DNA from 3 places in the Vibrio sp. R12-SG2-ISO1 genome. Region 3 is predicted to be linked to each of the others. Evidence: predicted binding sites of a transcription regulator. Region 3 holds the regulator's gene; each other region holds the start of a gene.
What was found. The regulator CRP, encoded in region 3, controls carbon source genes, mostly activating them, when cyclic AMP is high. The targets are predictions, from matches to a motif close to TGTGANNNNNNTCACA.
Positions count from the first base shown of each region.

Region 1: pyrG (CTP synthase) is a predicted target of CRP. The motif match lies at 1,617-1,632, and genes of this name have one in related genera.
Region 2: udp (uridine phosphorylase) is a predicted target of CRP. The motif match lies at 2,002-2,017, and genes of this name have one in related genera.

Region 1 covers NZ_JCBDGO010000008.1:722,141-726,429, forward strand. The annotation lists gene pyrG (CTP synthase) at 1-1,532, opposite strand, end outside; gene mazG (nucleoside triphosphate pyrophosphohydrolase) at 1,720-2,514, opposite strand; gene relA (GTP diphosphokinase) at 2,616-4,289, opposite strand, start outside.
Region 2 covers NZ_JCBDGO010000008.1:327,746-332,034, reverse strand. The annotation lists gene moaE (molybdopterin synthase catalytic subunit MoaE) at 1-276, shown strand, start outside; gene AC6R10_RS06895 (GGDEF domain-containing protein) at 290-1,252, opposite strand; gene AC6R10_RS06890 (CBS domain-containing protein) at 1,403-1,819, shown strand; gene udp (uridine phosphorylase) at 2,120-2,878, shown strand; gene AC6R10_RS06880 (hypothetical protein) at 3,031-3,843, opposite strand; gene metG (methionine--tRNA ligase) at 4,050-4,289, opposite strand, start outside.
Region 3 covers NZ_JCBDGO010000029.1:63,626-67,914, forward strand. The annotation lists gene AC6R10_RS18380 (SH2 domain-containing protein) at 1-607, shown strand, start outside; gene AC6R10_RS18385 (YheU family protein) at 776-988, shown strand; gene AC6R10_RS18390 (phosphoribulokinase) at 1,083-1,952, shown strand; gene crp (cAMP-activated global transcriptional regulator CRP) at 2,210-2,842, shown strand; gene AC6R10_RS18400 (DUF1338 domain-containing protein) at 3,036-3,827, opposite strand; gene astD (succinylglutamate-semialdehyde dehydrogenase) at 3,947-4,289, opposite strand, start outside.

The sequences.
Region 1 (4,289 bases), on a different contig from region 3:
GCAACGAACCATGGGTGCGCAGGGTTTTCAATCATTTCCACCAGCTTCTTGTCTGCAGAAAGACCAGAGACCTTCAAGCCCGCTTTTTCAATTTGTGGTCGAAGGACGTTGTTCACTTCGTAACGGTGACGGTGACGTTCATGAATCGTCGCGCTACCGTAAAGCTCGCGAGCCTTAGTTCCTTTCTCTAAGTGACATAGCTGAGAGCCAAGACGCATAGTACCACCAAGATCCGAAGTTTCGGTACGTTCTTCAACTTTACCTTCACCGTCGACCCACTCAGTGATCAAGCCTACCACAGGGTATTTCGTCTCTTTATTAAATTCTGTTGAATGCGCGCCTTCCATACCCGCGACGTTACGAGCGTATTCAATCAGCGCGACTTGCATACCAAGACAGATACCAAGGTAAGGGACATTGTTTTCACGCGCGTATTGCGCTGCGCGAATCTTACCTTCGATACCACGGTCACCAAAACCGCCCGGTACTAGAATAGCGTCAAGACCGGCAAGCACTTCAACGCCTTTAGTCTCAACATCTTGTGAATCTACGTATTTAATGGTGACGTTCAAGCGGTTTTTCAAGCCAGCATGCTTAAGCGCTTCGTTGACTGATTTGTACGCGTCCGGCAGTTCGATGTATTTACCGATCATACCAATAGTCACTTCGCCCGTTGGGTTCGCTTCTTCATAGATAACCTGTTCCCATTCAGACAGGTCTGCTTCTGGAGCGTCGATACCAAAACGTGCACACACAAGATCATCAAGACCTTGCGATTTGATCAGTTGAGGGATCTTGTAGATCGAATCCACATCCTTCATCGAAATCACCGCTTTCTCAGGAACGTTACAGAAAAGGGCAATTTTCTTACGCTCGTTCGCTGGGATCATGCGATCGCTACGACAAACCAGAATATCAGGTTGGATACCGATAGAGAGCAACTCTTTCACTGAGTGCTGAGTCGGCTTAGTTTTCACTTCACCCGCCGCAGCAAGGTAAGGGACTAGCGTCAAGTGCATGAACATCGCACGTTCACGGCCGAGTTCAACAGCAAGCTGACGAATCGCTTCCATAAATGGCAATGACTCGATGTCACCGACCGTACCACCAACTTCAACGATAGCCACATCGTGCCCTTCAGAACCGGCAATAACACGGTCTTTAATGGCGTTAGTGATGTGAGGGATAACTTGAATGGTGGCGCCTAGGTAGTCACCACGACGCTCTTTGCGAAGCACGTCTGCGTAAACACGACCGGCAGTAAAGTTATTGCGCTTAGTCATCTTGGTGCGAATGAAACGCTCATAGTGACCAAGGTCTAGGTCGGTCTCTGCGCCATCTTCCGTGACGAACACTTCACCGTGCTGAGTTGGGCTCATGGTGCCCGGGTCAACGTTGATGTAAGGGTCAAGCTTCATCATGGTCACTTTAAGACCACGAGCTTCTAGAATAGCGGCTAGAGATGCAGCTGCAATACCTTTACCTAGAGAGGATACAACCCCGCCAGTAACAAAAATGTAATTTGTCGTCATGTTTAACCTGAAATTGGTTGAATGAGGGAAATGGAATTCTTCTGGACGGGACGAAAATATACCAGAAGACCCTAACCGCCACAACGTGAAATCTATCACAGTGTCATTTTTTCTTTTTTGCTTCAAATCAAATTCACGCGACGGCTGACTGTACTCAGACGAATTCGCGTGATTACTCTGAGCGAGTCTATTTTTCCGCTGCTTTTGCTTCATCCCACAGTGCATCAAGCGCCTCTAAGGGTAACTGTTCTAGCGTCTTATTCTGCGCTGCAACACGTGATTCTAAGCCTTTAAAGCGACGCACAAACTTAAGATTCGCCTTGCTCAATGCCGCTTCAGGGTCATGACCTAGGTGACGAGCAAGATTCACCACCGCAAACAGCAAATCACCGAGCTCCATCTCGACCTTGTCATCTTGCACCGAGACTTGAACCGCTTCCGAGACGACTTCATCGACCTCCTCGCGCACTTTATCCACCACGGGTCCTAAAGTGTCCCAATCAAAGCCCACTTTGGCGCACTTTTTCTGAATTTTTGTAGCACGAGAAAGCGCCGGTAGAGAAGCTGGTATTGAGTCTAGGATACTTTGTTCATTTTTGCCTAGTTGCGCTTTCTCTTTGGCTTTTTCCGCCTCCCAATTGGCGTTAATTTCCTCGTCGCTGGCAAACTCCGCTTGGCCAAAGACATGCGGGTGACGGCGCGTGAGTTTTTCATTCACTGTGTCGACCACCTCAGAAAAATCAAACAATTGCTGCTCTTTAGCCAGTTGACTGTAGAAAATCACCTGGAACAACAGATCGCCAAGCTCTTCTTTTAGATTGGTCCAATCGCGGTTGTGAATCGCATCCACCACTTCATAGGTTTCTTCAATGGTGTGCGGCACTATGGTGTCGAAAGACTGCTTTAAATCCCATGGACAGCCGTGTTCTGGATCACGCAGCTTGGCCATAATTTGCTCTAATTGTTCAATTGGATGACTCATGCCTCTCCCTCACAAAATGAAAAGGTGAGCAGCATAACCACTCACCTTCTAACTGTTAGTCGCGCTTGACGCGCATTGTCAATAATTGCTACCGATTCCGCTTAGCCCAAACGTTTAACGCTCATCACGTCTCGGATCTGTTCCACACGTTTGATCACCCGTGATAACACCTCGATGTTGTTCACTTCAAGATCAAAATCCATGATCGATAACTGTTTACGGTAGTCGACGCGACTCTTCATGCTGGTCACTTTGATTTTCTCATTGGCAAACAGCGTAGTGATGTCTTTTAACAGCCCACCGCGCTCCATCGCCTCAACACGGACAGTGAGAATGTAGGAGCCCACAAAGCCGCTGCCCCAAACGGTATCAATAATACGTTCTGGCGCATGGTGCCTTAACTCATCAAGCTGCTCACAATCGGCGCGATGCACTGAAATGCCACGGCCTTGGGTGATATAACCGCAGATTTCATCGCCCGGGATTGGCTGACAGCATCGAGCGAGGTGGGTCATCAAGTTGTCGACCCCTTCGACCACAACCGCATCCTTCTTAGGGCGGCTCTGAGCCGGCGCTTTGTGCTCTGCTTCTTGGAGCTTTTCTAGGGCTTGCTTGTCTTCTTCTTCTGCGGTGGGCTTATTCACCAACGCATTGATATGATTGATGATTTGGTTAATCCGCAAATCACCGCTGCCCACCCCAACAAACAGTTCATCGGTCGAGTTGACGTTAAAGCGCTTCAGCGAATAACGCTCGGCATCTTTTAACGTCGCACCAATTTTCGCCAGTTCCACCTCGAGAATCTCGCGCCCCGCCTCGAGGTTTTTCTCACGAGATTGCTTGCGGAACCAAGCATTGATCTTCGCGCGTGCTCGCCCTGAGGTCACAAACCCCATCGACGGATTTAACCAGTCGCGCGATGGATTGGGCTCTTTAGCAGTAATGATCTCAACTTGATCGCCCATCGACAATTTATGGGTAAAAGGCACGATACGGCCCGCTACTTTGGCACCAATACAGCGATGCCCCACTTCCGAGTGAATGTGGTAAGCAAAATCGAGTGGAGTCGCGCCCATCGGTAAGTCGACGACATCGCCACGCGGAGTAAAGGCATAGACGCGGTCATCAAACACTTGGCTGCGCACTTCATCCAACATCTCACCCGAGTCGGACATCTCCTCTTGCCAATCAAGCAGTTTGCGTAGCCAGGTAATTTTCTCATCGTACCCACTGCGACCAGCGCCGCCCTCTTTGTACTTCCAGTGCGCGGCCACCCCAAGTTCAGAATCTTCGTGCATCTGCTTGGTGCGGATCTGAATCTCGATGGTTTTGCCTTCCGGGCCGAGGATCACGGTGTGAATGGATTGGTAGCCATTTGGTTTTGGGTTTGCAACGTAGTCATCAAACTCACTGGGCAGGTGTTTGTATTTGGTGTGCACCATCCCCAGCGCGGCGTAACAGTCTTGCAGTTTGTCGGCGATGATGCGCACTGCGCGCACGTCAAACAGCTCATCGAACGCCAAATTTTTCTTCTGCATTTTGCGCCAGATGCTGTAGATGTGCTTGGGACGCCCGCTCACTTCGGCGTTGATGCCCGCCTCTTTCATTTCATCGGAGAGATCATCGACAAAATCTTTGATGTACTGCTCACGGACAATGCGTCGCTCAGAGAGCTGCTTTGCAATCTGTTTGTAGGTTTCCGGTTGCTGGTAACGAAAGGCGTAGTCTTCAATTTCCCACTTCAACTGACCGATACCCAAACGGTTGGCCAGTGG
Region 2 (4,289 bases), on a different contig from region 3:
CTGCAAAAGATTGGCGACAGCGCATTGGCGCGTTGGCCGCTGGATTGTGTGCGTGTGATCCACCGTATTGGCGATCTTGATATTGGCGATCAAATTGTGTTTGTCGGCGTAACGAGTGCGCATCGCAAAGCCGCGTTTGAAGCGTGCGAATTTGTGATGGACTACCTTAAGACACAAGCGCCGTTTTGGAAAAAAGAGCGCACGACAACCGATACGCGCTGGGTGGAATCGCGTGAGTCCGATGCGCAAGCCGCACAGCGCTGGCAACAACCCTAGTGGATGCCTTGCTCTACCACTGATTGATTTGATGAATCGTACCCCGGCGCTGTTTTTTGGCAAAGAACAGCGCTTTGTCTGCGACAGCGACTAGACGCTCAGTGCTCATCGGGTGGGGAATGTGCGGGCAATAATGGATGCCAATCGTAATCGACACACAATTGCTTACGGTTGAAGATAGATGCTCAATCGCTAGAGCGTTAACCTGATCTCGCAATTGCTCTGCACGCTCGAAACACTCACTCTCCCTGATGTTGGGACACACAATCAGAAACTCATCACCACCATAGCGAAAACAGAGGTCGTGCGCACTGCACCAGTTCATCAGCGTTGCCCCCAGTGATTCAAGCACATCATCGCCTTTCAAATGGCCATAGCGATCGTTGTATTGTTTAAAACAATCAAGATCGATCATCAGCAGCGCACATCCGGTTTGGTTAAGATAGGCCAGCTCTAAGACATCCGGGACCATCACATCCAAGGCGTAGCGGTTGTAGACCTTAGTCAAATGGTCAAGATGGGTAATTTTTTCCAATTCAAGCTGCTGCTTTGCCAACCTTTCTAGCGCATTTTGGTGCTCGGTGATGTTGCGAACCGTCCAGAGGACAAACTCCGTATCGGGGAGGGGGATCACCAACGCATTAAAAAACTGTCGATCTTTTGGCCCTTCCACCTCGTTAAAACAGCTCAACGACTTTGGGTCAAGGGAGTATTCCAGCTCTGCCGGGGTTTGACTCTCTATGACATCGACCACCACTTGGCTAAACCACACCGCTTTATCAGCGGGGAGTACCTGGTACTGATCTAGCCCGATAATGATTCTTGGGTCATGGTGACGCGTCGTATCGCGTCCACCCCACGCCTCCACATAGACGCCCGTTTTGCTGATTAAAAAGGTCGGCTCAGGCAAAGAGGCAAACACCGTATGCATCAACGCGGGGTTCACTTTCATCAATTCAGTCAACGTTGAGTTCACGGGCTCATACCTCTCCATCGCTATCACTAATTACAGTTTAGTCATTAAGTTGAGGGTCGGTGGAAAAATGCGCAGCGCCATTTGTGAAATCAAGAAATTAGACGACAATATATAGTATGACCCGCCCAGAGCACGGACAAGGAGACGCAGATGGAATCATTAAAGGTCAGAGACTATATGACGTTACAAGCGGTGACATTTACCCCCAATATGTCGTTGAGTGCGGCGCTTGAAAAGGTGATGAACTCGAATTATCTCGGTGGGCCCGTGATTGACGAGAGCAAAAAAGTGATTGGTTTTCTATCGGGTCAAGACCTGTTGGATAAACTCATCAAGGTGAGTTACTACTGCCAAGATACCCATATCGTATCGGACTGTATGAGCAAGGAGGTACTTTCAGTGACCCCTGAGACCTCTATTATCGAGTTAGCGGATATGATGAAGGTCGGTAAGCCCAAGGTCTACCCTGTCATTGATAATGGTCGATTGGTTGGGATCATCACGAGAAGAGATGTGTTACGCGCGATCGGTAAAACCATCAACGATTGCTTTAAGCATCCGGTCTAATCTACGTCTCGTCGTTTATTTCGCTCTCGGAGGCATCGCTGTCGACCTCGGGGTGATGGATGTAGCGATGAGAAAACGTGAGATCAAACGGCGGTTTTATGTGCAAAATTGACGATATTGCGTATTAAAGTGTGATGCAAAACGGTTTATTGTGAAATTGAATGTTTTGTTGCTTTGTTATGTGTGATCTAAATCACTCTATATTATTGCTGACTTGGTTAGAGTAGCCGGGTACCCAAACAAATGTAAGAACAGGCCGCCACTCATTCGATGAGCCTGTCACTATAAGGAGCCTCCCCTATGTCTCAAGCTGTTTTCCACCTTGGTGTTACGAAAGACGATCTTGCTGGTGCGACACTCGCGATCATCCCTGGCGATCCTGCACGTGTGCAAAAAATTGCTGAAGAGATGGATAATCCCGTCTTTCTCGCCAGTCACCGTGAATACACGCTGTACCGCGCTGAATTAGAGGGCAAGCCTGTTGTTGTGTGTTCCACCGGTATTGGTGGCCCATCGACTTCTATTGCGGTTGAAGAGTTAGCGCAGTGTGGTGTGCGTACCTTCCTACGTGTTGGTACCACTGGTGCAATCCAACCGCATGTGAATGTTGGCGATATGATTGTTTCAACCGGCTCTGTGCGTCTCGATGGTGCCAGTCTGCATTTCGCGCCTATGGAGTTCCCAGCGGTGGCTGATTTTGATGTGGCAACAGCGATGAAAGCGGCGGTAGAAGAGACAGGTGCAACGGTTCACATGGGTGTCACGGCTTCCAGTGATACCTTCTACCCTGGTCAAGAGCGTTACGATACCTTTTCAGGTCGCGTGGTGAAACGTTTCCAAGGCTCGATGAAAGAGTGGCAAGATATGGGCGTACTGAACTTCGAGATGGAGTCAGCGACCTTATTGACGATGTGTGCAAGCTCTGGCCTAAAAGCAGGTTGTGTGGCGGGTGTCATCATCAACCGAACTCAAAAAGAGATCCCTGATCACTCTACGCTAAAAGAAACCGAAGCACGCTCGATTAAAGTTGTCGTCGAAGCGGCGCGCAAAATGCTCTAAGTAACAAAGCTCTAAGTATCAGAGTTCTTTAGCGCATATTCGCGTTGAGCAAACAATGATGAAAACGGCCAGGTCTTATCACCTGGCCGTTTTTATTTTTTTACAATAGATTGGCAACAATAGATTTTGCTAAAACGTGTATCGTTAGCCGTTCACGCTATCGCTACTCGAGGAAGTGGCAGGTAGAGCGTTTCCGTCATGTCCGATAACACTTGGTCATAGACTTGCGAGATGACCGCAGACACGTCACTGGTCAGTTCATACAAGGCTTCTTCTGTCCAATCTAGCTCTTCGCTGATGGCGATTTCAGTCAGGTCACGCATCGCGGCACTGCTGGCTGGTGAGGCAACACTCAATGGACTGATGATCGACAGTTGGTTAAGTTTACGACGTGTTTTGTCGCAATAGTATTTAACGCGCAAGCGACCATCAATAGTATCGATTTCTGGAATGCACAAACGCAGTTGAGTCAGCACTTCCATACTGTCGAGGATTTGTTGCCAGTTCATGTGGTACTCATCACTGAGATCTTCACGCTCAGACTCAATCAACCATGCAATCGCGACTTCATCCATCAAGAACATGCAGTGACGAATGGTTTTACCGTGGATGACTTGGTTGCGAATCACGGTTCTGTCTTGCCACTCTTTATGCATGCCTTTGAGTTTTAATTGGAAAATTCGGTACATGGGTTTGTTGTCAAAGGGCGCGTTGGCCACCAAGCCATTGGTGATATCGACCATTTGATCGTAGAGCGCTTCAATTTCTTCCAGCTCACTATCCGTCACCTCCTTGGTTAACGCCAAGTGGGTCGCGCTACGATGTTTGCGGCTAAGCAACATCACCTGTCGCAGCAAGACCAGTGTTTCAAACTTGCGCTCTAAAGTGCTTTGACGCTTTTTAGAGAAGTAAAGCATGACAGCCAATACGGCTATCGATAGAACCACTGAGATCAACACAAACATAACGTACTCCTTGTACTCGCCTACTACTAAGTGGGTAGAGCAGGAACAGTGCCAACTTATAAGTTGTTTAAATACAGTGGGTTATATTCTGTAGGGCGAAGGGGTTGAACGGTTTTGGTGCAAAGTAAGCCCTAATATTGTGATTGAGGGCACAAAAAATCCCCGCGGACGGTGTCACGCGGGGATGAGTGATATGAGCCTGGTGATTACATCACGCGCATACCTGGCTGTGCGCCTTCATGAGGCTCAAGAATCCATAGCTCGCTGCCACCAGGGCCTGCTGCTAGGATCATGCCTTCCGACATACCAAATTTCATCTTACGCGGCTTAAGGTTCGCAACCATCACGGTGAGTTTGCCTTCAAGCTCTTCGGGTTTGTAAGCAGACTTAATACCAGAGAAGACTTGACGAGTTTCACCGCCGATATCGAGTTGGAACTTAAGCAG
Region 3 (4,289 bases):
CAGTTCGTATAGCTACGCCAACAGCCTAGACGCACTCTATTACCTTAACGTATCTGGTGACCACTCATCATGGGACTTTGAGTACACGAAACAACCTCAAAATGTTTCAGTCGAAATAGACGAATCTTCAACACTGACAGATAGCAATATTCCCGCGGTTATCACGGTATCTCCACCCACTTTAGTTGGATGTTCTGGATATACCATGGACTGCGTTGAAGGCTACGATACCACACCACCTGCATCCCTCGACCTGCAAAGAACCTTGGTTCAATCTACGCTCGATAACACCTCGACAAGACAAAGTATCTACGCGACGGCAAAGCAATATCAACCACTCATGTCGTTTGATAACGGTATCGACACTAGTTGGAACTCTTCCCTTGATAAAGTGGAAGTATCGCTCGTCGAAAGCGCAGCAAACAGCGATGTCGAGGACGCTCTATTGACCAGTAATTTTGATGCTTATGCTATCGCCAACAATACTTATTTAAGTAAGAACTACGCTGATAGCATCGGTGTACTAGAGAACTCAGCAACCATTGAAACTACGCTCAATAAACTCCTATTCACTGAGTACAAGATTTTCAGATATAGTCATCAATAAGTTCGCAAACTTAATCAAGACTGGGCAAAAAATCGCCCATTATTTTACCAAGGGAGAGCCATCGCGCTCTCCCCTGTACGTTATACCGCGAGTGCATAAAGTCCCTAGAACCCCTCTAGGAACTAGGCACTGACGACTAGGAACTCCCCCATCAACCAACGAGGCCCTATGATTATCCCTTGGCAACAAATCGCTCCTGACACCCTAGACAACCTGATCCGTGAATTTGTACTGCGTGAAGGGACGGACTATGGCGAGCAGGAAATCTCTCTTGACGAGAAAATCGCCCAGATCCGTCAGAGCTTGGTGAGTGGTGAAGCTGTGGTGGTCTATTCAGAGCTGCATGAGAGCGTGGATATTCAACTCAAATCAAAGTTTTAATATTTCCAGTGCGTTAAAAAACGCCATACCGTGATCAATCAATAGAACATGCTATATTGGTCATCATTTGACAAGGAATAAGACAAGGTTTGTCATGTCAGCAAAACACCCCATTATTGCCGTAACGGGCTCTTCCGGTGCGGGCACAACCACGACCTCTGAAGCGTTTCGCAAAATGTTTAACATGATGCGCGTGAAACCGGCTTGGGTGGAAGGGGACAGTTTCCACCGCTTTACGCGCCCAGAAATGGATGTCGAGATCCGCAAAGCGCGCGAGCAAGGACGCCACATCAGCTACTTTGGTCCGCAGGCGAACGACTTCCCTGCGCTGTCTGCGTTTTTTAAGCAGTATGGCAATGAAGGCACAGGGCAAATTCGTCGCTACTTGCACACCTTCGATGAAGCCGTGCCCTACAATCAAATGCCGGGCACCTTCACGCCGTGGCAAGATTTGCCGGAAAATTCTGACGTCTTGTTCTATGAAGGACTGCATGGCGGCGTGGTGGATGGTGAGGTTAATGTCGCCCAACACGTCGACTTTTTGATTGGCATGGTGCCGATTGTGAACTTGGAGTGGATTCAAAAATTCGTCCGTGACACGCGCGATCGCGGTCACTCACGCGAAGCGGTGATGGACTCGATTGTCCGCTCGATGGATGACTATCTCAACTACATTACCCCGCAATTTTCGCGCACCCACATCAACTTCCAACGCGTGCCGACCGTCGATACGTCCAACCCACTTAACGCTAAAGGCATCCCAAGTTTGGATGAGAGTTTCGTGGTGATCCGCCTGCGCGGCATCAAACAGGTCGACTTCCCATATCTGCTCGCTATGATTGATGGCTCTTTCATGTCGCGCCACAACACCATTGTCGTGCCGGGGGGTAAGATGAGTTTTGCGATGGAGCTCATCGTCAGACCTATCCTACAGCAGCTTATCGAGACGGGTAAAATTGGCTAGCGATCAGTCCTAAGACCCGTTTACTTGTCATACCGTGATCATGTGCACATTTTTGCGTAAACAATCACCAACTTGACACGATTAAAATCAAGAAATCCCTTTTGAAAAAGGCTACTATTTGTAACCGAAACAAAGATGGCTTGCAGCATTGAATAAGTGCTCTTATCCTAAAAAGCCTTGTTCAAGGCTTCGCGTCTTTTACTGGCGCGACAAAAATGGAAAGCGGCAAGCGTACCCTGCAGAGGAAGTGAGATATTATGGTTCTAGGTAAACCTCAAACCGATCCAACATTAGAGTGGTTCCTGTCACATTGTCATATTCATAAGTACCCATCAAAAAGCACATTGATCCACGCCGGTGAGAAAGCAGAGACGCTTTACTACATCGTCAAAGGCTCTGTGGCGGTACTGATTAAAGACGAAGAAGGTAAGGAAATGATCCTTTCTTACCTAAACCAAGGTGACTTTATCGGTGAACTTGGTCTATTTGAAGAAGATCAAGAGCGTACCGCTTGGGTTCGCGCTAAATCACCTTGTGAAGTTGCAGAGATCTCATTCAAGAAATTCCGTCAGCTTATCCAAGTCAACCCTGACATCCTGATGCGTCTATCTGCGCAAATGGCAAGCCGCCTACAAGTGACGAGCCAAAAAGTCGGTGACCTCGCCTTCCTAGACGTGACAGGCCGCATCGCGCAGACGCTACTTAACCTAGCGAAACAGCCAGATGCCATGACGCACCCAGACGGCATGCAAATCAAGATCACTCGTCAAGAGATCGGTCAGATTGTCGGCTGTTCACGTGAGACCGTTGGCCGAATCTTGAAGATGCTTGAAGAGCAAAACCTGATCTCCGCCCACGGTAAAACCATCGTCGTCTACGGCACGCGATAAGAGTTAGAGGCGAGTTCCTAGTGACGAGTTCCTAGAGAAAACCTTTAAAGATAAGAAAGCCACCCTGTCTACCAGCGGTGGCTTTTTATTTACCAGGCCCTAGCACCATCACCCACTACCCATCACCCATTTCACCAGCCCCCTCTAGGAACTAGTAACTAGGAACTAGGCACTCCCATCAACTAGGCACTCCCTACCCATTCGTACTCTCAAATATCTTATCCGCTGACGCCGCGACAAACCCTGGGTAGAGCTCCCCATTACTCATCTGATAGCGTTTGGCAAATTCGTAGAAGCCGCCTGGGATCACTTGCGTACCGTCACTAAAGCTCACCTCGACTTTGTCTGCCATGGTGGACGATTGCTCAAGCAGTACCTCTGGTGAGCCTTTCACTTCGCCGCCCGACTCATTGATGACAAAACCCGCTTGGCGAAGATGCTCATTCACCGCCGCCACCTCGTCAAATGCCTTGAGCTGATTAACGCTTACGGTGAAATGGTTAGCCCCATAGCCGTGCGCCGCAAGCCATGCTGCGTACTCACTCTCTTGGGCGAGGGTTTGAAAATCTTCATAGCTGAGATCCCACAAACGGCCCGCATACAAAAACTCATGGCTTTGTAGTGTGGATGCCTCCACTTGTGCCACCAGCTTGCTGACAATGCTTTGCAGAGGCGCTGAGCACTCTTCGACTTTCAGCTCACTGATGAACACTTTTGGCAGCGTCGGATCGGCGTGCTCATAGTGCTTGGCGACCAAGTGCTTGCTCTCAAAAAGATAATCACCACACGCTTGGTAACCCAGTGCAATAAATGGCGCAGCTAATGTCTCGATACCGAGCGGCGCGATGTTAAAGGTGCGCAGCGCAATATGGTCATTGATCAGCGGCTCATCTTCTTCTAAAAGCTGATGAACCTTGGCCGCTTGAGGGCATAGACGAGAAATATAGTCTTGCCACAGTAAATCGAACAGTTGAGCAGGCGTCATAACGTCTCCATGTTAATCGTGAAGCTGAATCGTAAAGCTAGTTCTTTAAAAGAATGGCTTAATCACAAACCTAGCAATGAATCGAACACCTTGGGCTCCAAGCGAGCCCAAGGTGCGTCTTACAGTTCTACACCCGGGCTTAACGTCTCAGGCAGCAAGGTGTGCTCGCCTTCCATCGACGCCATAGGGTAAGCGCAATAATCCGCAGCGTAGTAAGCACTTGGGCGAAGGTTGCCCGAGGCGCCCGGTCCGCCAAACGGCGCATCGCCACTCGCCCCAGTTAATTGGCGGTTGCGATTGACGATCCCTGCACGAATGTGGTCAACAAAGTAGGCCCACTCATCATCATCAGTGGACACCAGTCCAGCAGAGAGACCAAAGCGGGTGTCATTGGCCAGCTCAACCGCGCGCTCAAGACCTTGATAACGCACCACTTGCAGCAGCGGGCCAAAATACTCTTCA